Regions from separate parts of the Bradyrhizobium sp. JR4.3 genome, predicted to be linked through region 2. Evidence: riboswitches for the same ligand, from Rfam matches in the RefSeq annotation. Region 2 holds a riboswitch; the other holds the start of a gene.

Region 1 (14,317 bases), on a different contig from region 2:
CGACGAGCCGACCGGCAGCGTCGATCCGACGCTCGGTCGCCGCCTGCTGCGGCTGTTCATCGAGCTCAACAAGTCAGGCACCGCCGTCATCATCGCCACCCACGATATCGCCCTGATGGACCAGTACGAGGCGCGACGCTTCGTGCTGCACCAGGGACGGCTGCACGTCTATGAATAGGCCCGACGAGCGCGGCGTGCTGGTCGATCTCGGACAGGAGGGGCCGCCGCTTCCGGCTAGGGCGCGCAACATGTCGCCGATCGTGCCGCGCGCCTCGATCCACGGCCGCGCGCTGGTCGCCGTCGTCGCCATCATGACCTTCCTGGCGTCGATGACGACCGGCACGGTGCTACTGGTGAGCGCCTCCGCCGCCGAATGGCAGTCGGATGTCGCGAGCGAGATCACCATTCAGGTCCGCCCGCAGACGGGCCGCGATCTCGAACGCGACACCGCGGCGGTGACCGAGGCCATGCGCGCGCAAGCCGGCATCGTCGAGGTCAAGCCGTTCACGAAGGACGAGAGCGGCAAGCTGCTCGAGCCCTGGCTCGGCACCGGCCTGTCGATGGACGATCTGCCGGTGCCGCGCATGATCATCGCGCGCGTGCAGCCCGGCACCGCGCTCGATCTCGGTGCTCTGCGGGCCCGCGTGACCCAGGTAGCGCCCAGCGCCAGCGTCGACGATCACCGCGCCTGGATCGAGCGCATGCGCTCGATGACCAACGCCACCGTGCTCGCCGGCCTCGGCATCCTCGCGCTCGTCATCGTCGCCACCATCATCTCGGTGTCGTTCGCGACCCGAGGCGCTATGGCGGCGAACCGTCCGATCGTCGAGGTGCTGCATTTCGTCGGCGCCGGCGACCGCTATATCGCCAACCGCTTCCTGCGTCATTTCCTCAGGCTGGGGCTGGAGGGCGGCGTGATCGGCGGCGGCGCCGCCATGCTGGTGTTCGGCTTCTCTGAGTCGATTGCAGGCTGGTTTTCCGGCACCCCCGTCGGCGACCAGTTCGCCGCGCTGCTCGGCACCTTCTCGCTGCGGCCGTCCGGCTACATCGTGCTCGCGGTGCAGGCCGTGCTGATCGGCGCCATCACCGCGGTCGCCTCGCGCCAGACGCTGTTCGCGACGCTGAATGATGTCGATTGAGGCCGACAAACCGGACTCCACTTCGCCTCAAAACGTCCTAAAATCACCTCTGGGAAGGGATCACCGACATCGCATGACCGCGCCGACCGACGATCGATCGCCGAAACTGCCGCGCGGCTGGCTGCGCGCGGCCGTGATGTCGACGATCGCGCTCGCCTTCGTTGGCGCGGCGGCGGGCTTCATCGCGTTTCTGTCGCAATTGCGCGGCGCCGAAATCGCGCCGGACCGCAAGGCGGACGGCATCGTGGTGCTGACCGGCGGCTCCTCGCGGGTGTCGGATGCGATGGAGCTGCTCGCTGCAGGTTACGGCAGGAGGCTCCTGATCTCCGGCGTGCACCCGACCTCGACGGCGAGCGACATCTCCCGGACGCTGCCGGAGAACCAGTCCTTCATGCGTTGCTGCGTCGATCTCGACCGCACCGCGGTCTCGACCCGCGGCAATGCCGCGGAAGCGCGGCGCTGGGCCGCGGGGCGCGGCTTCAAATCGCTGATCGTGGTCACCTCGAACTATCACATGCCGCGCGCGCTGGTGGAATTCTCGCATGCGATGCCGGAGACGACACTGATCCCGTTCGTGGTGGTCGGCGACAAATGGCGCGAGGAGCCGTGGTGGACCTCAGCGTCCACCTTGCGGCTGCTGCTGTCGGAATATGTCAAGTACATCGCGGCCGAGCTCAGGGTGCGGCTGGAGGATTTCGGGATTGACCTTTCGCCCGAGATGTCGGAGCAGCCTTCCGGGCTGCAGCCGAAGCGGCCCGCCACCGCACAGGCCAATTGATAGGCAACTGATCGGCAATTGATCGGATCCTCGATGTTCTTGATTTTCCTGCGATCGCTCGTGTTCAACGTGCTGTTCTACACCGTGCTGGTGTGCCTCGCGATCGTGGCGCTGCCGACCTTCGCATTGCCGCCGCGCGCCATGCTCACGGTCGCGAAATGGTGGGCGAAGGCGACGCTGTTCCTGATGCGGGCGGTCTGCAACATCAAGGTGGAATTCCGCGGCCTCGACAAGATTCCGACGGGACCATTGGTCGTCGTGGCGAAGCACCAGTCGTTCTGGGAGACGTTCGTCTTGCCGGGCTTCTTCGACCGTCCGATTTTCATCCTCAAGCGTCAGCTCATGCAGATCCCGGTGTTCGGTCAATTCCTGGTCAAGACCGGGATGATCGCGATCGACCGCAACGCCGGCGTCAAGGCGCTGCTGGACATGACGCGGCGGGCGCGTGAGGCGGTGCGCAGCGGCGGGCAGCTCGTGATCTTTCCCGAAGGCACGCGCCGCGCCCCAGGCGCGCCACCGGACTACAAGAGCGGCTTCGCGCAGATCTATTCGTCCTGCGGCGCGCCGTGCCTGCCGATCGCGCTCAATTCCGGCCTGTTCTGGCCGCGCCGCACCTTCATGCGCTATCCCGGCACGCTGGTGGTGGAGTTTCTCGATCCGCTGCCGCCGGGCTTGCCCAAGGACGAGTATCTTTCCCGTGTGCAAACGGCGATCGAAGACGCGACCGGCCGCCTGGTCGAAGCGGGTCGCAAGGAGCAGGAGCAGCTGATCGGCTCGGCGCCGAGCTATGCGCCGTCGGAGAGCTAGCGGTTTTCCCGATCGTCCACCGGAGCCGGCGCGTGCTGAGAATGCGCATCACCATGCAGCATCATGGCAAGCTGATGCAATGGCGCATCGCGAAAACCTTCGGCCTCGATCGCCTTCACCGTCGCGGTCACGTAGTCGCGGTTGGCGCCCGACTGGCCGTGGCCCTGGAGCACGTGCCGATGCTGGTCGGTGAGCGACAGCCGGCCGGCATATTGCACATGGCCGCGGTCGACGACATAGGCGAGCGCGGAGACGCGCTGCCGCGCGTCGTTCTCCAGCCAGACCGAACGCATGACTTCGCGATAGACCGACGTCACCTGCTCGCGCGCGCGCAAATAGGCGACGACGTCGGCGCGGTTCTTTTCGGCGACGCGGAAGGCGATGCCGCGGCAGGCGCCGCCGCGGTCGAGGCCGAGCACCAGACCCGGCTTCTCCGGCGTGCCACGGTGGACGAAGGAATAGACACAGAGCGCGCGATGCTCGCCGACCAGCCGCGCCGGGACGCGCTCCTCGAATTCGAAGCCCGGCCGCCACATCAGCGAGCCGTAGCCGAACACCCAGAGGTCGCCTTTGGCAGTGGTGACGGAGGGGAGGGTGATTTCCGACATTTCGGGCACGGCTACCAGAACCGCGCCCCCAAGCGAAGCGAATTCTCCGCCTTTCGTCGCAGACTTACCTCGCTTACATTTGACAAAATCAGGGATCAAAGGGTCGCCGCATGTCCGATATGACCGTTGCCGCAGGCCGGCGCTCCCGTTGGGGCCTTTTCATCGCCCCTGTCATCCTCCTGATCCTCGCGGTGGCGTGGAGCGGCTTCTGGTTCTATGCGGCGTCGCAGGCCGAAATCGCCGCCGACGCCTGGCGCGCGCAGGAGGCCAAATCCGGGCGCATCTATGATTGCGCCAAGCGCTCGATCGCGGGCTTCCCCTTCCGCTTCGAGGTCCAGTGTTCCGGCGCCAGCGTCGCCCTGGTGTCGCAGAACGCCAGCAAGACGCCGTTCACGGCGAAGCTCGACAACATCCTGGTCGTCGCCCAAGTCTACGACCCCAAGCGCGTCATTGCCGAGTTCACCGCACCCGCGACGCTCACTGACGGCGTCACGCAAAGCACCTTCGTCGTGAACTGGAGCAAGGGTCGCAGCAGTGTCGTCGGCCTGCCCGCCGTGCCGGAGCGCGCCTCCATCGTGTTCGAGGATCCCACCGTCAATCGCGTCGACGGCAGCGTGCAGGTGCCGCTCGCGCGCGCGAAACAGGTCGAGCTGCATGGACGCCTCGCGGATGGATCGCCGTCCGATCATCCCGTGATCGAGACCGTGCTGCAGATCGCGCAGGGCAGCATCCAGGGCGTTCATCCGCTGCTCGCCGAGCCGTTCGAAGCCGATACGCGGGCGAAGATCACCGGACTGTCCGACCTCACGCCAAAGCCGTGGCCGCAGCGCTTCCGCGAGATCCAGGCCGCCGGCGGCCATATCGAGATCGTGCAGTCCCGGATCCAGCAGGGCGAGATGATCGCGGTTGCGGCCGGCACGCTCGGGCTCTCGGCGAACGGCCGTCTCGACGGCGAACTGCAGATGACGGTGACGGGCCTCGAGCGCGTGATCCCCGCGCTCGGCATCGAGAAGATGCTGGAGGAGGGAGTGCCGCAGGCAACCCTCGATCGCGTCGCGCCCGGCGTGAAGTCGCAGGACCTGAACAATCTGTTCGGCGCGCTCGACCGCGCCGTTCCCGGCCTCGGCAAGGTCATCAAGCAGAACGCCAATGCCGGCGTTGCCGCCGGCATCAATTCGATCGGCACCGAGAGCACGCTGGAAGGCAAGAAAGCTCGCAGCTTCCCGCTGAAGTTCGTCGACGGCGCCGTGCTGCTCGGCCCGGTCAAGGTCGGTCAGATCCCGCCGCTTTATTAGTTCGTGAATTCATCAATCTGCCGGGCGGACAGCTCGGTCCGCCTGACGCTTCCGAAGCTGTGAACAGATCGCTTCCGAAGGGCGTCTTGTCGTCGCCGGTGACGCAACCTGCGAGGTCCTCTCCTGCGTCGGGCGAGGAGTGCGTCAGCGCGTCTGGACAGGAAGCGTTCTGCCGCCCTATTGAAGGCCAACTAGACGGCTCTAGGTCGCGCCCAATTATCTGGGGTTCGGGGGAAACAATGAACGCGTTGAATTGTCTCGTGGCAGCATCGCTGCTCGTCGCCTCGCTTCAGACCGCAAGCGCCAAGGACGGCGAACACTGGGTGGTGTCCTGGACGGGCGCGGTTCAGGGCCCATACCCCGTGGGCAATCCGTCTGCCCAGCCCGAACAGAAATTCGCGTTTCCCGAGCCTGCAGCCGGTGCGCGGGACCAGACCTTTCGCCTGATCGTGCGGCCGGATATCTGGGGCCGGCAGGCCCGCATCCGGCTCAGCAACGCCTTCGGCGCCAAACCCGTCACGTTTGACGGCGTTTACGTCGGCCTGCAGTCGGGCAGTGCCGCGTTGATCCGCGGCTCCAACACTCCGGTGACGTTCGCCGGCACGGCTTCCGTTACGGTGTCGCCGGGGAATTCGGTCTGGAGCGACGCGATCGCGCTGCCGTTTGCAAAGCGGCCTGATGACCTCGCCGGCCGCCGGCTTGCGGTCAGTTTTCATGTCGCCGGCCAGAGCGGTCCGATGACCTGGCACGCCAAAGCGCTGACTACCTCCTATGTCAGTGCGCCCGGCGCCGGCGCGAAGGGCGCCCTCGAAGACGAGGCTTCCTTCCCCTATGCGACTGCGTCGTGGTTCTTTCTCGATGCGATCGAGATGACTGCGCCTGCCGATGCCTTCGCCATCACGGCGTTTGGGGATTCGATTACCGACGGGACCGCCTCAACCATGAATGGCGACGATCGCTGGCCCAACGTGCTGTCGCGCCGCCTGAAGGCGGTCTACGGCAACAAGGTCGCCGTCGTGAATGGCGGCATTGGTGGCAACCAAATCGCAGGCCCCGCCGAATATGGTCCCGACAAACCGTACGCGGGCGGCCCCGCTTCGGGCCAGCGGCTCGATCGCGACGTGCTGTCGCTGTCCGGCATATCGAGCCTGATCTGGCTGGAAGGCATCAACGATTTCAGCAAGAACGGCAATTTTACCGCCGACCAGGTCATCGCCGCGATGAAGGACGGCGTCGCGAGGCTACGCGCAAAATGGCCACAAGCCCGGATCATTGGCGCCACCGTCGTTTCGGCACTGGGCAGCACCAGCGCGGCACATGGTTTTCCCGAACAGGATGACAAGCGCAAGGCGCTCAACGCATTTATCCGTAGCTCGGGGACATTCGACGGCGTGATAGATTTTGATCGTGCGACGCTCGATCCGGCCTCGGGTGGCCTCAAGCCGGAGTTCGTTCCCGAAAGCACGACCGGCGGCGCCGGCGACAAGCTTCATCCCAACCGCACCGGATATCTGGCGATGGGACAGGCCATCGACCTCGATCTGTTCAAGCCGGGAAAGTTTGATCGCAGCGCGAAGCAGTAGGATGAATTCAGAGTTGCCTGTCTCCATTCATCGCCCTCAGCTGTCGTAACTCCCTCCATGCAGGTTACGAGCTGAACTCACGGCCGCTTCGCCGGATCGTGATGACCCGCCGGGAATGCGGAGCCGCAAAGTCCGCTCTCTCTCCATGTCGGCCGCACGTTGAGGCGGTCGCCCAGGCAGGAGAGATATCATGACGAAGTCCAGGCTGTTCATTGCCGCTATCGCCATCTCGACCACGCTCGCGACGCCCGCGTTCGCGCAGTGGGAATGGCAGTCGCAGGAGCCGGCCGCATACGCCTCGATGTATCCGAATGGTGATCGCAACATCTCGAATCCCACGACGCGGGAGACGATGGCATTCGTCCCCTCGCGGAAATCACCGCGCCCCACGGTGATGCGCGCGACCAGGGGCAAATAGTCGCCATCCACCACTTGCCCGTCGCGAACTGGGCCCGGTCATGTCCCGGCCGGGCCCAATGCGCATTACCTTGAACGTTGCCTTGGACAATCGCGACAGTCGCGCGTGCGGATCGGCGGCCAACGAAAATATTCCGAACAGGATCGTCAGGAAAACGTGATGCAGAAGATGCACCTCGCCGCGAATAACCGCAGCCGCATTCAAATCACTCCACACCAGGGAAGCATGCAGGCGCCGGAGACGGCGCGCGGAATCCAATCCGCTTCCCAAATGGAGGAAGCTTCAAGTGCGGATCATCAATTGCGGACTGATGCTGGGTATTCTCGCTGCCTGTTCAGGGCAGGCGCGTGCCGACGACAATGTCACAACCGAAATCCAGTCGCTGAAGGCGAAGCTGAAGGAGCTCCAGCAGCGCGTGGACTCCGAGGCGCGCAAGACGCGGCAGGTTGAAGCGCAGGCGAAGGCCGTTCAGTTACCGGCAAGTTACAAGGCGCTCGCCGCCGATCCATGTGCGGCCGGCAAGGTCTGCTACAAGGGCGTGACGTTGACATTCGGAGGCTGGGTCGATCTCACCGGCATCTACCGCTCACGCAATCTCGCTTCCGATACCGGCTCGGTCTACAACTTCATCCCCTATCAGCAGAGCCGCAATTTCAACATCCCGGAAACGCGCTTCTCCGCGCGCCAGAGCAGGTTCTCGGTGTTGGCCGAAGGCAATGCCGATGCCGACACGCACCTCGCTGGTTACGGCGAGATCGATTTCGAAGGTGCGGCTCAGACGGCGAACTCGGTGGCGACCAACTCATTCAATCCGCGCATGCGGCAGCTCAGCCTGGAACTGGACCGCACCGATCTCGGTCTTCACTTCCTCGCCGGGCAATCCTGGTCGCTCAACGCGCCGACCAAGTCGGGCATCGATCCTCGCGGCGTCGATGCGCCCGGCGTGATCGACTTCGAATCCGTCCCGGGATTTCTTGCGGCACGGCAGCCCGGGCTGCGCGTCTGGCAGGACATCGGACCGGAGTTCAAGCTGGCTGCGTCGGTCGAGAATGCCCAGACCGCGTTCTTCGGCGGCAACGTCCCGGCTGTCGGCACACCCGCCATTGGACCCCAGGGCGTGCTGAACCCGAACCTTCAGGTCAATCTGACCGGTCCCGGCGGCAGCTTCTTCAACAACCTCAACAATGTCAGTCTGAATCAGGTGCCCGACGTCACCGTCAAGGCAGCCTGGGACCCACGGCTCGGGCCCACCAAGCTGCATGTCGAGGCGTGGGCGCTCTACCGCCAGCTGTTCGATCGCTTCAACAACGCCAACCACACCTACGACACCGGAAGCTTCGGGGGACACATCTTCGCCGAACTGATTCCGAAAACCCTCGATCTTCAGCTCTATGGCTCGCACGGCGTGCTGGGCCGCTTCACGGCAACGCCGTTCCCCGACGCGGCGGTGGCGCAGGACGGCACCATCCTCCCGCTGACGATCACGGCGGCCGCCGTCGGCCTGATCTGGCACGCGACGCCCAGCCTCGATGTCTACTCCTATGCAGGCCTCGAAAAGGCCAAGGCGAATTTCGCCAATGTTGGAACGGTGCCCTTCGGCTACGGCAATCCGCTCTACAACAACACCGGCTGCTTGACCGAGAATTCGCCGGCCGCGACCTGCAACGGAAACACCAGGGAGGTCCGGCAGATCACGGCCGGGATCTACGACACCATCTACCAGGGCAATTTCGGTACGCTCAAAGCCGGCCTGCAATATTCCTACACGCAGCGGTTCGCATTCGCCGGCGTCGGCGGCGCCCCGAAGACGGACGACAACGTGGTCATGACGCAGATCCGCTACTATCCGTTCTAGTCACGGAGCCACGCGGGCTCGTAGCCCGGATGGAGCGAAGCGCAATCCGGGAATCTTGCCTCAAGCGACGGAGGTCCCGGATTACGCTTGCGCTCCATCCGGGCTACTTCAGTGCTACGGCTTGTTGCCGAGCTGCGCATGCGGCCGGCCGAAGTCGGGCGCCGCCGAATCCTGGCCGATCTCGACAATGCCGCGGCGGATGGCGCGGGTGCGGGTGAAGTGGTCGAACAGCGCCTCGCCGTCGCCGCGGCGGATCGCGCGGGTGAGCTTTGCCAGATCCTCGGTGAAGGTGCCGAGCATCTCCAGCACGGCTTCCTTGTTGGCGAGGAAGACGTCGCGCCACATCGTCGGATCGGAGGCGGCGATGCGGGTGAAATCGCGAAAGCCGCCGGCGGAGAACTTGATGACCTCGGACTCCGTCACCTGCGCCAGTTCGTCGGCGGTGCCGACGATGGTGTAGGCGATCAGATGCGGCAGATGGCTGGTGATCGCGAGCACGAGATCATGATGATCCGGCGTCATGATTTCGACCTTGGCACCCATCGCCGCCCAGAACGCACGCAGGCGATCGGTGGCAGCCGCATCGACGCCCTCCGGTGGGGTGAGGATGCACCAGCGGTTGATGAAGAGCTCGGCGAAGCCCGAATCGGGGCCCGAATGCTCGGTGCCTGCGACGGGATGCGCCGGCACGAAATGGATGCCTTTCGGCAGATGCGGCGCCATATCCCTGACGATGGCGCCCTTGACCGAGCCGACGTCGGAGATGATCGCGCCGGGCTTGAGATAGGCGGCGATTTCCTGCGCCACCGGCCCGCAGGCGCCGACGGGAATGCAGAGGATGACGAGATCGGCATCCTTCACCGCTTCCGCATTGGTCGCCACGACCTGATCGACAATGCCGAGCTCCATCACGCGTGCGCGCGTCTTCTCCGAGCGCGCGGTGGTGACGATCTCGCCAGCCAAGCCCTGGAGCTTCGCAGCGCGCGCGATCGAGCCGCCGATCAAGCCGAAGCCGATCAGCGCGACGCGCTCGAAGTGCGAGGTCGCGCTCATGTTCCGGCCATGAAGTCGCGCAGGCCCTCGACGACGAGGCGGTTGGCCTCCTCGGTGCCGATGGTCATGCGCAACGAATGCGGCAGGCCGTAGTTCTTCAAGCCGCGCAGCACCAGCCCGCGCTTGGTGAGGAAGGCGTCGGCTGCGTCCGAGGTCTTTCCCTCCGTCGGGAAATGGATCAGCACGAAATTGGCGACGCTCGGCGTCACCTTCAGGCCGAGCTTGCCGATCTCCTCGGTCAGCCAGTTGCGCCAGGTCTCGGTGAACTGCTTCGACATCGCCTGATGCGCGGTGTCCTCGATCGCGGCAACGGCAGCGTACATCGCCGGCGTCGACACGTTGAAGGGACCGCGGATGCGGTTGACCGCGTCGATGATGTGTTCGGGGCCGAACATCCAGCCGATCCGCAGCGCCGCAAGACCATGGATCTTGGAGAACGTGTGGGTCACGACCGTGTTCTCGGTGGTCGCCACCAGCTCGATCCCCATCTCGTAATCGTTGCGCGAGACGTAGTCGCAATAGGCTGCGTCCAGCACCAGCAGCACGTGCGAGGGCAGGCCGGCGCGCAGGCGCTTGACCTCGTCGAACGGCAGATAGGTGCCGGTCGGGTTGTTGGGGTTGGCGAGCCAGACCAGTTTTGTGCGCGGCGTGACGGCTTTCAGGATCGTGTCGACATCCGCGGTCAGGTCCTTTTCGGCGGCAACCACGTTCTTCGCGCCGACCGCCATGGTCGCGATCGGGTAGACCAGGAAGCCGTGCGTGGTCGAGATCGCCTCGTCGCCATGGCTGAGATAGGTGTGGGCGAGCAGATTGAGGATCTCGTCCGAGCCGGCGCCGCAGATGATGCGGTTGGGGTCGAGCCCGAAGGTGCGCCCGATCGCTTCGCGCAGCACGCGCGAGGTCCCTTCCGGATAGTCTTCCAGGTGATCCGCCACGTTCTTGAACGCCTCGATCGCCTTCGGCGAGGGCCCGAACGGCGTCTCGTTGGCCGAGAGCTTGAACACCTTGCGACCGGGCTCCGCCACCGGAGTCCTGCCGGGCGTATAGGGCGCAATATCGAGAATGCCGGGATTCGGCACTGGGCGGGACATCTTCAACTCCGGAGTGGCTTAAGCGGTTCGCGACTTACGATTTCGGCCCGGTCGGGGGCACCGTATAGCGCGTTGCGTGGCTGCCGACGAGGGCCGTGGAGCGCACCGAGGCCCCCGCTTCGATCAGGGCAGCCTTGATTTTGTCGAGGCTGCTCGTCGCGGTGACCGAGACCAGCAGCGCGGCGCCGTCGAAGGCGGTGTCGGGCACCGCCACGATCTCGGCGAGCGGCGACAGGACGCGCGCAACTTCGGCGTTCCACCCCGACACGCGTACGCTGAAGGTCTCGACCTCCGTCACCAGGGCGCTGTCGGCGACGCGCGAGACCGCGAACACCGGCAACGCCGCCGGATGGTCGGCGCGCTCGACAAAGGGCAGCCGCGCGATGATCTTTGGCGCGCCGGCTTCTTCCAGCGACAGCCACCACGGCGTGCGGCTCGAGGTTGCCGAGACCAGCGCAAGGTCGCCCTTGGATTTCGCGACGGCCTCGACCGCCGCCTGCGCGCTGAAATGCGCGACGTAAGGCACCGTGAAGCCGAAATGGAATCGCGCGGAATCGCGCATGGCGGGCTCGCTTGCCGAGATGTCGGCGTGGACCGAGAACGGGGCCTGGACGTAGGTGAAGGTCGCGATGATGACGCGCCAGATGCTCTCGACCGTGTCGAGCGGCAGGATGCCGCGATGACGCTGCACGAGGTCGCGCATCATGGAGGCCTCGCGTGCCGGGCGGAACGCCGAGCCGACCTCCTGGGTCTGCTTCACCTGGATCAGGCGGTCGATGATGTCGCCGCGTTGCATCAGCAGGCGATGCATGCCCTCGTCGATCGCGTCGATCTCCTTGCGCAATTCCTGGAGCGATGGTGGCGCGGGCGGACGTTGGGACATGTCTGACAGGTGCTGTTGAGGGGCGTTCCAATGCGGATCAGTCGAGCCGTCACCGCTACGATGGATGTCCTGATTAGGCAGTCGGGGCTGCGAAAGCAAAGAGAAATGCAAAGGGAAATCGGGCCCTTTCCGCCGGCGGCGCGGCAGGCGAATTTGGTCGATCCGGGCCGCGACTTGACGAAAACCGTCCAAGACGGTAGTTTTTATCCGTTCCGTGGTCATTTGAGCCGGCCGGCTTGCAGCCACGTTAAAAAACTCGCTAAACAGGCCGGGGACCCTTTCGATCCCGGCCGAACCTATCGTTCAGGCCGGGTTTTTCATGGCCTGATGTCAATGCGGTCACTTCTACGATCGCAAACGAGGTCGATGGTCAGATGGTTGGCGTCCAGTCAATTCCCAGTCCCGCGATCACTGCCGACGAGCGGTCGCACGAGGTGGATCGTCCGAGCTCGCAGGTTGCGCAGTTCGGCACGAAGCAGCCGCTGCAGCTCGATTGCGGTGTCGATCTCAGCCCGTTCCAGATCGCCTACCAAACCTACGGCGAGCTCAATGCCGATCGCTCCAATGCGATCCTGATCTGCCATGCGCTGACCGGCGACCAGCACGTCGCCAATGTGCACCCTGTCACCGGCAAGCCCGGCTGGTGGGAGACCTTGGTCGGCCCCGGCCGACCGCTCGATCCCAGCGAGTATTTTATCATCTGCTCCAACGTGATCGGCGGCTGCATGGGCTCGACCGGTCCGGCTTCGATCAATCCCGCGACGGGCAAGGTTTGGGGCCTCGATTTCCCCGTCATCACCATCCCCGACATGGTGCGCGCGCAGGCGATGCTGATCGACCGGCTCGGCATCGACACGCTGTTCGCAGTCGTCGGCGGCTCGATGGGCGGCATGCAAGTGCTGCAATGGACTGCGGCGTATCCGACTCGGGTATTCTCCGCGCTGGCGATTGCCTGCTCGACACGACATTCGGCGCAGAACATCGCGTTCCACGAGCTTGGCCGTCAGGCGGTGATGGCCGATCCCGACTGGCACCAAGGCGGCTATGCCGATCACGGCATCCATCCGCATCGCGGGCTCGCTGTCGCTAGGATGGCGGCGCACATCACCTATCTTTCGGACGCCGCGCTGCATCGAAAATTCGGCCGGCGCATGCAGGACCGCGAGCTGCCGACCTTCTCGTTCGACGCCGACTTCCAGGTCGAGTCCTATCTGCGCTACCAGGGCTCATCCTTTGTCGAGCGCTTCGACGCCAACTCCTATCTCTATCTGACCCGCGCGATGGATTATTTCGACATCGCCGGCGACCATGGCGGCGTGCTGGCGAAGGCGTTCGCGGGAATCCAGACCCGCTTCTGCGTGGTTTCTTTCACCAGCGACTGGCTGTTCCCGACCTCGGAATCGCGCGCGCTGGTGCACGCCCTGAATGCGTCGAGCGCGCGGGTGTCCTTCGCCGAGATCGAGACCGATCGCGGTCACGACGCGTTCCTGCTCGACGTGCCCGAGTTCTTCGACATTGCCCGTGCCTTCCTGCAGTCGGCAGGCAAGGCGCGCGGGCTCACTGCCAAGACTGCTTAACAAGGACGGCTAGTCATGTCTGTACAGGAAGCGCTGCCGCTGGGCGGCCTTGCGACCGGGCAGCCCGGCGATTTTCGCGCCGACCATGTGCTGGTGGCCGAGATGGTCAAGCCGGGCTCGAAGGTGCTCGACGTCGGCTGTGGCGAGGGCGACCTGCTCCAGCTGCTGGAGACCCGCGGCATCGACGGCCGCGGCATCGAGCTGTCACGCGAGGGCGTCAACCGCTGCGTCGCCAAGGGTCTTGCGGTGGTGCAGGGCGATGCCGACACCGATCTCGTGAATTATCCGGATGACGCCTTCGACTACGTGATCCTGTCGCAGACGTTGCAGGCGACCCGGCAGCCGAAAGTGGTGCTTGAGAATTTGCTGCGCATCGGCCGCCGCGCCATCGTGTCGTTCCCGAATTTCGGCTTCTGGAAGATGCGGCTCCAGCTCCTGATCGGCGGCCACATGCCGCGCACGGAGAATCTGCCGGCAAGCTGGTATGACACCGCCAACATCCATTTCTGCACCATCAAGGATTTCGTCGAGCTCTGCGACGCGATCGACGTCAAGATGGAACGTGCCGAGGCGCTCGACCTCTACGGCCGTCCGCTGCGGCTGCGGATGCCCTGGTGGGTGTGGAATCTGTTCGGCGAGCAGGGCGTGTTTCTTCTGACGCGAGGCGGCAGGAAGTAAGATTCCCGTAGCCCGGATGAAGCGTAGCGCAATCCGGGATTCTATCCGCGGAGGCGAAGGCCCCGGATTACGCTTTCGCTCCCTCCGGACTACGCGACGGAGTGTGTGGCGACGCCTTCGCGCTAATGCGCCGGCAACGACCGCGCATCGCGCGCCGGCCATCTTCCCGCTTCCACCAGCGTGACGAACCGTTCCACCGTTTCGTTGAACAGCGCGGGCTCTTCGAGATTGAGCACGTGGCCGGACTTCGGAAACATGGCGAGCCCTGCCGCAGGCAGGTGCTTCTTCAGGAACAGGCTTGCGCCGACGCACGGATCGTCCTCGTCGCCGCAGATGATGAGTGCCGGCGTCGTGGCGGCTCTGATCGCGTCTGTCATCGTAAAGATCGAGGGACGGCCGGCCTGGAAGCCGCGCATCGTGCGCGCCGATCCCTTGGCGTCGTGCCGCGCCAGGGCGGCGTAGAAATCGGCGTGGCCGCGCGGGTCCTTCACCAGGAAGGGAATCCGGCTCGGCGCCTCGCGCGTGACCTTTGCGACTTCGGCCGAGCCGAGC
Region 2 (14,317 bases):
GCTTCCGTCCGGTCAACATGGACGTGCTGCCGCTCTACATCGTGCTGATGCTGGCGCTGCCCTTGATCCTGTGGCTGATGAAATGGCGCCCCGACGTGACGCTCGGCCTCTCGGTCGCGCTCTACGCGGTGACCTGGGAATACGACCTCTATCTGTCCGCCTATCCGAACGGCTTCTGGGCCTTCAATCCCTTCGCCTGGCAATTGCTGTTCGTGTTCGGGGCATGGTGCGCGCTCGGAGGTGCGCGACGCATGTCGCGCATTCTGGCTTCGCGGGTGACGATGTGGATCGCGATCGCCTATCTGGTCGCGGCATTCTACGTGACGCTGACCTGGTATGTGCCGCAGCTCTCCCATTTCATGCCGAAGCGGCTCGAGCAGTGGATGTATCCGATCGACAAGGCCGACCTGGACGTGCTGCGCTTCACGCATTTCCTGGCGCTGGCCGCGCTCACCGTACGCGTCCTGCCGCGGGACTGGCCGGGCCTGAAATCGCCATGGCTGCGGCCGCTGATCCTGTGCGGCTCGCATTCCCTGGAGATATTCTGTCTCGGCGTCTTCCTCGCCTTTGCCGGCCATTTCATCCTGGCCGAGGTCTCGGGCGGCCCGGTCATGCATGCGCTAATTAGTCTCTCCGGAATTCTGATCATGTGGGCCATGGCCTGGCTGATTTCGTGGTACAAGCGGGTGGCTGACAAGAGCGGTTCGAAAACCAAAAGCGCCGTCGGCAGCGCCGATATGGCGGGAGGGGGCTGATGAAGGCGAAGGTTTTCCTGAGCCTGATCCTGCTGTGCGGTGGTCTCGCCGCGCCTCCGGCGCGCGCGGACGATGCTGCGCCGGCTGCTTCAGCCGCGCCCGCAGCCTGTGAAGTGCCGTCCTATCTGCTCACGAGCGAAAGCCAGCTTCCCAAGGTCGCCGATGCCGTGAAGGCCGGCAAGCCGCTCGAAATCCTGGTCATCGGCAGTCGCTCGACCACAATTCCGGCTTCCGAGGACGCCTCTTATCCGGCGCGGATGCAGGCCATTCTGAAGGACAAGCTGTCGCCGTCCGAGATAGTCCACGTCTCCGTAGAAATACAGAGCAAGAAAACGGCCGAGGAGGCGGCCGCCAGTTTCGTTAAGCTGATGGAAGCAAAAGCACCTACTTTGGTTATCTGGCAGACCGGGACTGTCGATGCTATCCGAGCCATCGATCCCGATGATTTTCGCGGCGCAGTGACCGGAGGGGTTGTTGCGCTGCAAAAGGCAGGGGCTGACGTCGTCTTGATGAACTTGCAGTACAGTCCGCGTACCGAAACCATGATCTCGGTGCCGCCATACCTCGACAATATGCGGGTGGTGGCGCAGGAGCACGATATTCCGCTGTTCGATCGTTTCGCGATCATGCGGCAGTGGAATGACCAGGGGCAGTTCGACCTGTTCAGCCCGTCGCGCGGGCCTGAGCTGGCGAAGCAGGTCCATGATTGCCTTGGCCGGGCGTTGGCACAGTTCGTGATCGACGCTGCGCATCTGGAGCCGGCCCAGCAGCAAAATTGAGGTCTAGCGTTAATGAGTTCTCTCCGCCCTTTTTGCCTGACGGCATGGCTGGCTGCGCCTGCAGCAGCGGTGCTGCTGTTGCTGAGTCCGGCCTCGCAATCGCACGCGCAGACGCAGGGCGCGCAGGCAACGCCGGCCCCGCAGCAGTCGGCTAATCCGGCTCCCGCTTCACCGTCCCAGACGACCGTCGCAGCGACGTCCCCCGACCAGCGCGGCATCACGGCGCGCGCCATCGACAAGGTGAAGCAGGTCGCGAAATCCGCCGGCGACGTCTTCAGCCGCGTGCCCTGCCTGTCGCCGAAGGGCGGCGCTAAGGCGATGGGCTCGCTGCCGCATGTCGCGGGCAAGCTCGTCGCCGGCCAGCCCGTCGTCATCGTCGCATTCGGCTCGTCCTCGACCGCGGGATTCGGTGCGAGCTCGCCGGAGTTCAACTATCCCAATCGTCTTGCCGCGCAGCTGCACCGGCACTATCCGACAGCCGACATCACCGTCGTCAATGCCGGCGTCGGCGGCGAGGACGCGCCCGAGATGATGAAGCGCCTTCAGAAGGAGGTGATCGACGTGCATCCGGATCTGGTGATCTGGCAGGTCGGCACCAATGCGGTGCTGCGCAATCTCGATCCCGGCGATACCGCCAAGCTCGTCGAGGACGGCATCAGCCGCATCCAGGCTGCCGGCGGCACCGACGTCGTGCTGGTCGATCCGCAGTATTCGCCAGCCGTCAACCAGCGCGCCGAGAGCGCCGGCAAGATGGTGAAGCTGCTCGGCAAGGTCGCTGAGCTCCGTCACGTCGGCATCTTCCCGCGCTTCGAGGTGATGCGCGACTGGCACGAGAAGCAGTCGCTTCCGGTCGAGAGCTTTGTGATCGCCGACGGCCTGCACATGAACGATTGGGGCTACGCCTGCTTCGCCCAGCTCCTCGGCGACGACATCATCCGCTCCGTCGGCCAGATCAAGCTCGGCGTGAACGTGCCCGCGGACGTGCGGACGTACCGGCCGATGTAGCTTGGTGCCGTAGGGTGGGCAAAGGCGCGCTCTTCGCGCGCCGTGCCCACCATCTATCGGCACCGCGATCGTGAAGGGTGGGCACGCTTCGCTTTGCCCACCCTACGATTCCGAGTGTGTGGCTACGCCTTCTCCAGCGCCGCGGTCAGATCCTCGATCAGATCGTCCGCGTGCTCCAGCCCCGCCGAGAAGCGGATGAATCCCTCGCTGATGCCGAGCGCGGCGCGGTCCTCCGGCTTCAGGCGCTGATGCGTCGTCGTTGCCGGATGCGTGACGAGGCTCTTGGCGTCGCCGAGATTGTTCGAGATCTTGGCGAGCTTGAGCTCGTTGAGCACGCGGAACGCCGCCTGCTTGCCGCCCTTGACCTCGAGGCCGACCAGCGTCGAGCCGCCGCGCATCTGCTTCTTCACCAATGCCGCCTGCGGATGATCGGCGCGGCCGGGAAACACCAGCCGCGAAATCTTCGGATGGCTCGCCAGCACGTCCGCGATGCGCGCGGCCGTCTCGGTCTGCGCGCGCACGCGCACGGCGAGCGTCTCCAGGCCCTTGAGCAGCACCCAGGCGTTGAACGGCGAGATCGACGGGCCGGTCTGGCGCATGAAATTGTGGATGTGCTCGGCGATGAACGCCTCCGAGGACAGGATGATGCCGCCGAGACAGCGGCCCTGGCCGTCGATGTGCTTGGTCGCGGAATAGACCACGACGTCGGCGCCGAGCGCGAGCGGGCTCTGCCAGATCGGCGTGGCGAACACGTTGTCGACGACGAGCCGCGCGCCGCCGCTGTGCGCGATCTCGGCAATGCCGGGAATGTCGAGCACGTCGAGCGTCGGATTGGTCGGGCTCTCCAGGAAAAACGTCTTGGTGTTCGGCTTCATGGCGCGCTGCCACTGGTCAAGATCGAGGCCGTCGACCAGCGTGGTCTCGATGCCGTAGCGCGGCAGCAAATCCTGCACGACGTAGAGACACGAGCCGAACAGCGCGCGCGAGGCCACGACGTGATCGCCGGCCTTCAGCGGCGCCAGGATCGCCGTCGTCACCGCGGCCATGCCGGTCGCGGCGGAACGTGCCGCTTCGGCGCCTTCGAGCTCGATCATGCGGCGCTCGAGCATCGCGATGGTCGGATTGGAGTAGCGTGAATAGATGAAGCCGGGGTCCTCGCCCTTGAACCGCGCCTCGCACTCCTCGGCGCTGTTGTAGACGTAGCCCTGGGTCAGGAACAGCGACTCCGAGGTCTCGCCATATTGCGAGCGCAGGGTGCCGGAATGAACCAGGCGAGTTTCGGGACGGTATTGCGCGGTTGGCCCCGGGGACTTCGACATAGGACCTCCTGAAGTGACCATCGAAAATGGCCACAAAAAAACCGGCCTGGAATATTTCCACGGGCCGGGATCACAGAGGTCCCCGGCCTGTTTAGCGACTTATTTAACGTGGCTGCAAGCCGGCCGGCTCAAATCACCACGGGATAAGTCATGCTCATATTCCGCAATGCCCTTTCCGTCAAGACGTCCATCGGATAGCCGTAAAACGCTCATATTTCCCGCATGTCGGGATGTGTTTGATCCCTGATGAGGACCCCGGGTTGACGTTCACGGTCGCCGCCGACGCCAATGGTATCCTGCCCGACCGCATGATCGCGGCGATGGCGGAGGGCGGTCTCATCCTGCCCGCTTACGACTTCGTCGAAAGCCAGATCCAGCCGGCGAGCCTCGATTTGCGTCTCGGCGATATCGCCTATCGCGTTCGCGCCAGCTTCCTGCCTGGTCCCGGCGCCACCGTTGCCGAGCGCATCGACGAATTGAAGCTGCACGAGTTCAGCCTCGCCGACGGCGCGGTGCTGGAGACCAACTGCGTCTACATCGTGCCGCTGCTCGAAAGCCTCGCGCTGCCGCCGGAGATCGTCGCGGCCGCCAACCCGAAAAGCTCGACCGGCCGGCTCGACGTCTTCACCCGCGTGATCGCCGACGGCACCCGCCGCTTCGACATGATCGGTGCCGGCTATCACGGCCCGCTCTATGCCGAGATCAGCCCCAAGACGTTCCCGGTGCTGGTCAGCGAGGGCTCGCGCCTGAGCCAGGTACGCTTCCGCACCGGCGATGCCATCCTCAACATCGACGACCTCGAGGCGCTGCACGCGACCGAACGTCTCGTCGATATCGACGATGCCGATCTCACCGGCGGCGTCGCCGTCTCCGTAGATCTCTCCGGCGAGAAGAGCGGCGGCTTCGTCGGCTACCGCGCCAAGCGCCACACCGGCGTGATCGACGTCGATCGCCGCGCCGGCTATTCCGTCGAGGAGTTCTGGGAGCCGATCTCGGCCCGTCCCGACGGCAGCCTGATCCTCGATCCCGGCGAGTTCTATATCCTGGCGTCGAAAGAGGCGGTGCAGGTGCCGCCCGATTACGCCGCGGAGATGGTGCCGTTCGATCCGCTGGTCGGCGAGTTCCGCGTGCATTATGCCGGATTCTTCGATCCCGGCTTCGGCTATGCCGGCGCCGGCGGGTTGGGGTCGCGCGCCGTGCTCGAAGTGCGCTCGCGCGAGGTGCCGTTCATCCTCGAGCACGGCCAGATCGTCGGCCGCCTCGTCTATGAAAAGATGCTGGCGCGCCCCGACGCCATGTACGGCCAGCGCATCGGCTCAAATTACCAGGCCCAGGGGCTGAAGCTGAGCAAGCATTTCCGGGTGTAGGGATAGGCTCACCTTCCGCTGTCATGCCCCGGCTTGACCGGGGCATCCAGTACGCCGCAGCCTATCGGTTCGATCACATCCGCCTCTGGAATACTGGATCGCCCGATCAAGTCGGGCGATGACACCGAATCTGTGTCAGGATAAGAAGCGAATCCGGGCTACGTCCGAGGTGGCGAAATGACAGATCAATCCGAACTCGACGCAAAAATCCTCGACGACGTCGCAGACGCGCTGATCTATTCGGATCGCTCCGGCACGATCATGCGGTGGAATCGCGCATCGTCCGCACTGTTCGGATTCTCCGCGGACGAAGCGCTGGGTCAGAATCTCGACCTCATCATTCCCGAACATCTGCGTGCCGCGCACTGGAAAGGCTTCGAGGCCGCGCTTGCCAGCGGCGCGATGAAGCTTGCGGGCAAACCGACACTGACCCGCGCGCTGCACAAGGACGGACGCAAGCTCTACATCGAGATGACCTTCGCGCTGGTGCGGGACGCCGCTGGCGTGGTGCAGGGATCGGTGGCGATGGCGCGCGACGTGACCGAGCGCGTCGAGCGCGAGCGTGCCGCCAAAGCTGCGCAAAATTAAGCCTGCGCAAAATTCGCGATGCGGAATTGGCGGCGTGCAGGGCGCCCTGCGTGCGGCTTAGCTTGTCCGTCACCGGATGCAGTGACACACTCGATCAAAACAACGATCGGGAGCGAACATGACCGCCGCATCAGACCCCGCGCAGGAAGCTCAATGGAAACGCTGGCGCGCGGTTGCCGATCTCTATCACGCCTATTTCACCGGCCTGATCCTCACCGTGGTCACGCGTCGCGGCACGGTGGATGCTGCGGAGTTCGTCTTTCGCGTGTTCCGCCGCCAGCAGCAGGAGCGCTTTCTGCCGGGGCTGGAGAAGCTCGGGTTGACCCATCTGCCGCCCGCCGTGGCGGCCGCGCAATATCACTACCTCTCCAACTGGATCGGCGGCGTGCACGTCGAATACATGCATGAGAGCGATCGCAAAGCCTGGATCCGTTATCCGCCGCCGCGCTGGATCTGGAAGGGCACTGCCATCTGCGGCGTGCCGGGCGAAGTCTCGCGCGCGATGCTGCGCGGCTGGCACGCCAACAACGGTGTGGCGCTTGGCGATACCAGATTAGGGTTCGTCTGCACCAAGCAGAGCGTCGACGGCCAGGACGGGCTCGAAGGCTACTATCACCAATATGACCAGCCGCTCGAGCTCGACCAGCGCCTCGTGTTCGCGCGGCATCTCGAAGCGCCGCTGTTCGATGCCGCCGCGGCTCCGGCGTTGCCAGTCGCAAGCTGGCCAAGACCGCGACTGGAAAAAGCCTATCGCAACTATGCGATGGAATATGTGCGCACAGCCGCGCCCGTGATGGTGCAGCTGTTCGGTCCAGAGGATGCCGGCTATCTCCTGCACCTCACGGGCAAGCTGATCGGGATGCAATATTTCGATGAGGTCGCTGCGGCGCTGTCGATGGGCCGCGGCGGTGCGAGCGAATTCGCGACGTTCCTCAACGCGCTGTTGGTCGCGCAGGACGATGTGGCTGAGACGACGCAATCCGAAGGCATGTTCGAAATCCGTCAGCAGAGCTGGAAGTTGATGGACGGCGTCGCCGATGACCACCCTGCCTGCACCAAGGTGCTGGCGGGGTTGTTCGAAGGGCTCGCGGCCGGATGCGGGCGGCACATCGGAGTGCACCTGTCCCCGACATCGCGCGGCCGTCCGCCATTGCTCTGGACGATTGGGTAATGCCGCGCGGGCGTTGGCCTCGTAGTTCGAGACGCCAGCTTCGCGGGCTCCTCACCATGAGGGTCCGACATGTCACCGCGAAACAAGACCTCATCCTGAGGAGCCCGCGAAGCTGGCGTCTCGCAGGATGGCCCCACGGAGACTGAGAGCCGCAATTCCACGGGCTGAAATGCGCTGCCGCAGGGCACGCCTGCACCTAGCGCAGGAGGAATCGCTGCGCATCGTGCTAACAAGCCTGTCGTTGCGCCCTGCGCGCGAACCAATTCATTGGTACACCCAAGCATTGCCGCGCCGCAAATGGCGCTTTCGCCCGGAGAGGACATGTCAGACATCGCCGAAATCCCGGTCGATGAACAAGAGCGTCCGCTGCCGCCGCCCCCGCGCCCTGTGAGGAGCGCGCTGATGGACGGGCCGATCCTGCGCACGCTGCTCGGACTGGCCTGGCCCAACGTCGTCGCGCTCTCAGCCGGCACTTGCACGGTGATTGCGGAGACCTCCTATATCGGACGTCTTGGTGTGGAAGCGCTGGCCGCGATGGCGCTGGTGTTTCCGACAGTGATCCTGACCATGACCATGTCGGGCGGTGCGATGGGCGGCGCGGTGGCCTCCGCCATCGCGCGCGCGCTCGGCGCCGGCGATCGCGAGCGTGCCGGGACGCTCGCCGCGCACGCGCTGCTGATCGGAATCAGCTTCGGCCTCGTCTTCATGCTGGGCATGCTGATCTTCGGACCGCGCGTTCTGGAAATGCTCGGTGGCCGCGGCGACGTGCTGACGCATGCGATCGCCTACACCCAGGTGTTTTTCGGCGGCGCCGTGCTGCCCTGGCTACTCAACACCATGGCCGGAATCCTCCGCGGCACCGGCAACATGAAGCTGCCGTCGCTGTTGATCCTCAATTCTGCGGCCTGGCAGATCGTGCTTGGCGGCACGCTCGGCCTCGGGCTCGGTCCGGTGCCGCAATTCGGTATGCGCGGCGTCGCCGCCGGCGCGCTGATTGCCTATTGCATGAACATCGGCGTGATGGGCTGGTACCTGTTCTCCGGCCGCGCCCGCGTGACGCCGAAACTGCGCGGACTTCGGATCCAATGGGCGATGTTTTTCGACATCCTCAAGGTCGGCGCCATCGCCTGCTTCTCGCCGCTGCAATCGGTGCTGACGATCTCGATCTTCACCCACATGCTTGCGAAATTCGGCACCGCGATCCTCGCCGGCTACGGCATCGGTGCGCGGCTGGAATTCCTGCTGACCTCGATCGCGTTCTCGTTCGGCATCGCCTCGGTGCCGATGATCGGCATGGCGGTCGGCGCCGGTCGCATCCCCCGCGCGCGGCGCATCGCCTGGATCGCGGCGGCGAGTGCCTTCGTTGCCGTCGGTGCACCGGCGTGCCTGGTTGCGATCTTCCCCGATCTCTGGGTCAACATCTTCACCGACAGCGCGACCGTGCGCGCCACCAGCCATCAATATTTGTCGACGGTGGCGCCGTTCTACGCCTTCATCGGCCTTGCCTCGACGATGTATTTCTCGTCGCAGGGCGCTGCCAAGGTAATCGGCCCGGTGCTGGCGCAGACCGCGCGGCTGATCTACATCTCGGCGGTCGGCTGGTGGCTGTCGACGCACGATGCCACCGCGCAAAGCTTCTTCTGGCTGGCGGCGAGCTCGATGGTCGTGCTCGGCCTGCTCTCGTCCTCCAGCGTGGTGCTGACGCGCTGGGGACCCCGCCAAACCAAACCTGCGATCAGGCCGGCTCTGTCGGCCGCTGCGGACTAGCGGTGCCTGTGGCGGCGATGGCCGCCACCGCCGCCGACATTGGCGAGCCGCATCAGTTGCGGAATCATCGCCATCATGTCGCCGCCACCGGCGCCGCCGAGCATGCCCATGATATCGCCGCCGCCCATGCCGCTCATTCCAGTCGGCATATATCCGCCTCCGCCCATCGGTGCGTAGCCGCCGTAATTGGGCGCCCCGAAACCGCCGCCGAGATTGCCGCCCCCGAGGCCGCCAATTCCGCCGCCGCCATTCTCCATCATGCGGCTCATCATTGGGCCCATGGTCTGCATCATCATGCCGAAGCGGCGCTTGCCCATCTTGGCCTTCATCATCTCCAGCATCGGCGCCATCTGGGTCATCATGTCCTCGCCGCCGGCACCGCCGCTGCCGAGGAATTGCGCCTTTGCCGGCGCGCTCGAAATCGAAAACATCAGCAGCACGGCGGCCGCCTGGCAGATCACCTTGTCCGCACCTCTCATGGCCTGCTCCTCGCGTGCGTGGCGCCGCCGGGAGAGCGGAGCCAACCGGGCGCACGCCGCCATGGTTATTGCGGACAAGGGCTGGGCTCTGTGAGAAAGATCACGCAGCCGCGACCGGGAACGCTCGGTGTATGGCGGCGACAGCGTCCTTGGTCTGTCCCTGCACATAGGGCGCGAGCTCATTCGGCAGCATGTCGATGATCCAGACCAGGCGGCTTCTCGCCTCGCCCTCGGCGATCACCTGCACCGAGGCGCTGTAATGCTTCAGCCGCTCGTTGTTGATCGCGTAGACCAGCCGCTGCCGCGCATCGTCGCAATCGACCAGCACCTCGCGCGCCACCGATCCATTGGCGAAGGTGACGACGCGCGCGTCGCCGTCGAGCGCGCAGGCCGTGACGAAGCCCGGCGCCAGCCGCCGATGCAGCGCGCCGAAATCACGCACCGCATCCCAGACGTCGCGCGCCGGGGCGTTGAGGGGAATGTCGTTGTGGATGGAGGCCATTGTTGAATCCTGGTTGAGTCCTGTGATGTAGAGAAGCGAGCGATAGCGCCGTCATCTCAGCTGTCATCGCTCGACTTGATCGGGCGATCCAGTATTCCAGAGGCCGCTGTGATGAATCGAGAAGCTGCGGCGTACTGGATGCCCCGGTCAAGCCGGGGCATGACAATGTGTGTGGTGAGGCCTGCCGTACTCACGTGCAAACCGCCTCGACATTGTTGCCATCGGGATCGATCAAAAACGCCGCGTAGTAAGTCGGGCTGTAATCCTTGCGCGGGCCGGCGCCGCCATTGTCGCGACCGCCGCTCTTCAGGCCCTCGCTATGGAATGCCTTGACCGAATCATGATCCCCAGCGCGAAACGCGATATGCGCGCCATCGGCTTTCCGCCCCTTGTTCAGGTGCAGCCACAGCGCCGGCGCGCCCTGCGGTCCGAAGCCGGCATAACCGTCGCCGCTTGAGCACAGGACATAACCGAGCGGCGCCAGCACTGCGGTGTAGAAGCGCGTTGCGGCGTCGAGGTCGGCAACGCGCAATCCGATATGGTCGTACATGGTCGTCTCCATTGCCAAAGCGCGCCGCAATCGGCGCGCGCCGGAGACGAACCTAGTCAGTTGAGGGCGAGCTGCTCTTGGAGAATCTTGCGCTCTCCCTTCGAGGCCTGACGGAACTTGGTCGGCGAGACGCCGGCGGCGCGGTGGAAGGTGCGGACGAAGTTGGAGAGATCGCCGAAGCCGACGTCATAGGCGATGTCAGTGACTGCGATGTCGTCGTCGGTCAGCAGCCGCGCCGCATGCCGCAGGCGCGAGCGCACTAGATATTGATGCGGGGTGACGCCGAGCACGGCCGAGAACAGCCGCAGGAAATGGAACGGGCTGAGCCCTGCCTGCCGCGCCGCCTGTTCGAGGTCGACTTCGGCATGCGAATTGGCGTCGATCCACAGCGCGGCTTCCACGGCACGGCGGCGGTCGCGCGCGGTCGGCGTCGTCGGCTTGCGCGCCTTGCCCGAGACGACATCGACGAAACGGCCGGCGAGGATCTGGCCGACCTCGTCGAGACCGAGGTCGCTGTTGCCATCTGCCGCCGTCTGGGCGAGCTCGCCCAGCACCATCAGCTCGGGCAGCGGCGGCGTTGCGCCGACCTGCCAGACGTCTCGCCGGCCGCCGAGCGCGTCGACCAGATCCTCGCCGAGGAAAAAGGACAGGCAGACGTCGCCGGCGACATGCTCATGCGTGCAGGTGTATTCCTCGCCCGGCGCACCGACCAGCATCGAGCCCGCGACCAGATCGAAGAAGCCGGCGCGGCAATGACAGCCAAAGCTTCCGGCGCGGACATAGGCAATGGAATGGCCGGTGCGACACTCCGCAAACGGGCTGTCGTCCGGTCCCGCGTCGCAGCGAAACTCGGAGACGGTCATCGAGGGGGTCGTCAGCAGCGTGGTTGCATCCATCCCGCCTATCTAGGTGGAGGGCCTCGGCGGGGCAACGGGCAGCAGCACGTCGAACAGCGTCTTGCTGGCGATCGGATGGGCGCCCTCCAGCGACAGCAGCCGCCGCTTGGAGATCACCCCGCCATAGGGCGAAAGCCGGTCGGTGTAATTGCCGGCCTCCAGCACCCGGTGGCAGGGCACGATCAGCATATAGGGATTTTTCGCGATCGCCTGGGCCACCGAATGCGCGGCGCCGGAGGCGCCCAGCGCCTTAGCGATCTCGTGGTAGGTGCGCGTCTCCCCGCGCGGAATGGCGCAGGCGGCTTCATAGACCCGCCGGTTGAAGCCGGGCACCCCGCTCGCGTCCAGGCTGACCTCGGAAAAATCAGCATCGCTGCCTTGCAGCAAGCCCACGATGCCATCGATTGCGAACGCGGCGTTCGCGGAAGGCCGCTGCTCGCGCGCCTCGGGATGGACCTGGAAAATCCGGCGGCGGGTGTCGATCTCCCGCGCCTCCGGCAATTGCACGGCGACGATACCGGTGCTGCTCCAGATGATGCCGCAGCGCCCTATGGTCGTGTCGAATATCGCGTAGCCACGCCCCACCATGCACACGCCCCACTCAGTGCACGTCTCCCCAGACAGGCGATCATAACACCGCCACAATCCGGCGCACCCAAAATCTTACCGGAAACTTAAGAAGGGTCAGGCGGCCTGCGCCAAAGCGCTTGGCGAGATGCGCCGTCTCGGCTAATCAGAGCGGGCGCAGGCTGCGCATCCGCGGGCGTAGTTCAATGGTAGAACGGCAGCTTCCCAAGCTGCATACGAGGGTTCGATTCCCTTCGCCCGCTCCATCCTTTAGTTCGGCAGGCTCCGCAGAAATTCCACGATCGCCGCGTTCACCTCCGCCGGCCGTTCCTGCTGCGTCCAGTGTCCGCACCCAGGTAGCATCTTGATCCCGCGCAGTTGCGGCACCCATTGCTTCATGTTGGCAACGTGCTCGGCGGCGCCGGGGAAGGCCATGACCATGTCGTGGTCGCCGGCGATGAAGAGCGAGGGCACGACCCCTTGACGCCCTCGAAGGCGCCCATCAGCTCCCAGTTGCGATCGATGTTGCGATAGTAATTGAGCGGTCCGCGAAACCCACTGTGGGCAAATTCGGCACCGTAATAGTCGAGGTCCGCGCTACTTAGCCATGACGGCAGCGGCACCTGCACCTTCGGCAGCAGGCCGTCTTTGCGAGAGACCATGCCGACACCGGCGGTCCGCCCTTGACGCTCGGCATTGGCGCGGATCACCGCCGCGCCCTCGCCGGAACCGCCATAGAGCATCGCGCCGAGCGTTGCACGCGGATCTCTTTCGAATTCTGCTTCGGCGACACCCGGCTCCTGGAAATACAGTTGATAGAACTGCGCGTCAGACGTCTGTGGCATTACACTCGTCGGCGGCACCGGACCGCGCGGTCGATAGGGCACGCTGAGAATGGCGGCGGCGCGGAAGCGATCGGGCCGCAGGCGCGCGGTGTGCCAGGCGATCGTCGCGCCCCAGTCGTGCCCGACGATGACAGCGTCCTTCGCTTCGAAAGCGTCGAGCACGCCGACGAGGTCGCCGACCATGTGGAGGATCGTGTACTGGTCGATCGCTTCAGGCCGGTCGCTCTTGCCGTAGCCGCGCATGTCGGGCGCGACAGCGTGGTAGCCGGCCGCGGCCAGCGCCGCGAGTTGGTGACGCCAGGAATACCAGCTTTCCGGAAAGCCGTGGCAGAGTAGCACCAGCGGCCCTTCGCCCTGTTCGGCGACGTTGAGGCTGATGCCGTTTGCCTTGATGATCCGTTGCGTCGGTCCGTTCATGCCACACCTCCCGCTGCATCGTGATTGCGCCCATCCTAGACGTTGCTGCCCGGCGCGCAAAGATTCCAATATATTAGCCCCTCGATCCCGGCATACGCCGCTGCTCCGGCCTAATCTTCTCGTCCGGCGGATGCGGTCCCTGCGACGGGCAACGTTTGGATCAGAGATCATGGACCAGCAAAAGCTCGACCGCGCGATCGGTCGCCGATTGAAGACGGTGCGGACGCAGGCCGGAATGACGCTGAATGAGCTTGCCACGCGCTCCGGCGTCAGCCGGGCCATGATCGGGCGGGTGGAGCGGGCGCAGAGCAGTGCGACGGCGTCGCTGCTCAACAAGCTCTGCGCGGCGCTCGATGTGTCCTTGAGCGACGTCGTCGCGCTCGCCGAGAAGCCGCCGGAGCGGCTGGTGCGGCTCGCCGACCAACCGCACTGGCGCGATCCCGACAGCGGCTATCGCCGCCGCCACGCCTCGCCGGCGGACGCGGCGAGCGGCATCGAGGTTATCGTCGTCGATTTGCCGGCCGGCGCGCGGGTGCCGTACAGCCCCTGGGGGCGCAACGCCTTCACCCAGCAGCTGCTGATGCTGGAGGGCGCGATCGCCGTGCACATCGACGCCAAGGCGGTTCGCCTGCGCGAAGGCGACTGTCTCGACTTCGACGTGATGCGCGCGGTGATCTTCGAGAACGAGACCAGACAGGACGCGCGCTACGTCATCATCACGCGCCGCGGCGCGTCCTACGGCAAGATGTGAGGCCCTGACGATGCAGATCCGCACCGGCGACACCTTTGATCCGCGCGTCATCGCGCTGCTCGACCATCACGTTGCGGCGGCGCGAGCACAGACCGCGCCGGGCAGTGCGCATGCGCTTGATCTCGCTGGGCTTCGTGCCCCGGAAGTCGCGTTCTGGACCGGCTGGGACGGCGACACGCTGGTCGCCACCGGTGCGCTGAAGTCGCTGTCGGGAGCGCATGGCGAGGTGAAGTCGATGCACACGCTCCAGACCACGCGGCGGCGCGGCTTTGGCGGTGAGATGCTCCGCCACATCATCACGGAAGCCCGCGCGCGCGGCATGGCGCGGCTCAGCCTCGAAACCGGCTCCTGGGACTATTTCAAGCCGGCGCACGCGCTCTACCGGGCGCATGGCTTTGTCCTCTGCGGCCCGTTCCAGGGCTATGTCGAGGATCCCAACAGCCTGTTCCTGACCCTGGATCTGTCGGCGAGCCGATAGCTCAGGAGCGCGTCTCCTCGATCCTGTCGAGCACGCGCTCGGGGGCGATGTCCCGGCTTGCCTCCTCCAGATCGCGCTTCG

Evidence for each region. Region 2 has a riboswitch for S-adenosylmethionine ahead of ABIB91_RS15995 (O-succinylhomoserine sulfhydrylase). Riboswitches for the same ligand answer to the same signal wherever they lie in the genome.
Region 1: linked by a shared signal. The riboswitch ahead of metX (homoserine O-acetyltransferase MetX) and the one ahead of ABIB91_RS15995 (O-succinylhomoserine sulfhydrylase) in region 2 are both predicted to bind S-adenosylmethionine.

What each region holds. Positions count from the first base shown of each region.
Region 1 is NZ_JBEPQF010000021.1:110,827-125,143, forward strand. Features, by position in the region: gene ftsE (cell division ATP-binding protein FtsE) at 1-178, shown strand, start outside; gene ABIB91_RS28275 (cell division protein FtsX) at 171-1,139, shown strand; gene ABIB91_RS28280 (YdcF family protein) at 1,213-1,917, shown strand; gene ABIB91_RS28285 (lysophospholipid acyltransferase family protein) at 1,951-2,724, shown strand; gene ABIB91_RS28290 (gamma-glutamylcyclotransferase) at 2,721-3,332, opposite strand; gene ABIB91_RS28295 (DUF2125 domain-containing protein) at 3,443-4,627, shown strand; gene ABIB91_RS28300 (GDSL-type esterase/lipase family protein) at 4,867-6,210, shown strand; gene ABIB91_RS28305 (hypothetical protein) at 6,401-6,628, shown strand; gene ABIB91_RS28310 (hypothetical protein) at 6,915-8,483, shown strand; gene ABIB91_RS28315 (prephenate/arogenate dehydrogenase family protein) at 8,598-9,536, opposite strand; gene hisC (histidinol-phosphate transaminase) at 9,533-10,627, opposite strand; gene ABIB91_RS28325 (chorismate mutase) at 10,662-11,510, opposite strand; SAM riboswitch at 11,715-11,794, shown strand; gene metX (homoserine O-acetyltransferase MetX) at 11,885-13,087, shown strand; gene metW (methionine biosynthesis protein MetW) at 13,103-13,765, shown strand; gene ABIB91_RS28340 (alpha/beta fold hydrolase) at 13,888-14,317, opposite strand, start outside.
Region 2 is NZ_JBEPQF010000008.1:210,074-224,390, reverse strand. Features, by position in the region: gene ABIB91_RS16010 (OpgC domain-containing protein) at 1-755, shown strand, start outside; gene ABIB91_RS16005 (SGNH/GDSL hydrolase family protein) at 755-1,534, shown strand; gene ABIB91_RS16000 (SGNH/GDSL hydrolase family protein) at 1,547-2,539, shown strand; gene ABIB91_RS15995 (O-succinylhomoserine sulfhydrylase) at 2,662-3,858, opposite strand; SAM riboswitch at 3,929-4,008, opposite strand; gene ABIB91_RS15990 (2'-deoxycytidine 5'-triphosphate deaminase) at 4,089-5,225, shown strand; gene ABIB91_RS15985 (PAS domain-containing protein) at 5,403-5,813, shown strand; gene ABIB91_RS15980 (hypothetical protein) at 5,932-6,984, shown strand; gene ABIB91_RS15975 (MATE family efflux transporter) at 7,306-8,751, shown strand; gene ABIB91_RS15970 (hypothetical protein) at 8,748-9,230, opposite strand; gene ABIB91_RS15965 (SRPBCC family protein) at 9,331-9,732, opposite strand; gene ABIB91_RS15960 (VOC family protein) at 9,923-10,282, opposite strand; gene ABIB91_RS15955 (helix-turn-helix transcriptional regulator) at 10,339-11,178, opposite strand; gene ABIB91_RS15950 (methylated-DNA--[protein]-cysteine S-methyltransferase) at 11,188-11,766, opposite strand; tRNA gene ABIB91_RS15945 (tRNA-Gly) at 11,938-12,011, shown strand; partial or broken gene ABIB91_RS15940 (alpha/beta fold hydrolase) at 12,016-13,007, opposite strand; gene ABIB91_RS15935 (helix-turn-helix domain-containing protein) at 13,177-13,758, shown strand; gene ABIB91_RS15930 (GNAT family N-acetyltransferase) at 13,769-14,236, shown strand; gene ABIB91_RS15925 (DUF1003 domain-containing protein) at 14,238-14,317, opposite strand, start outside.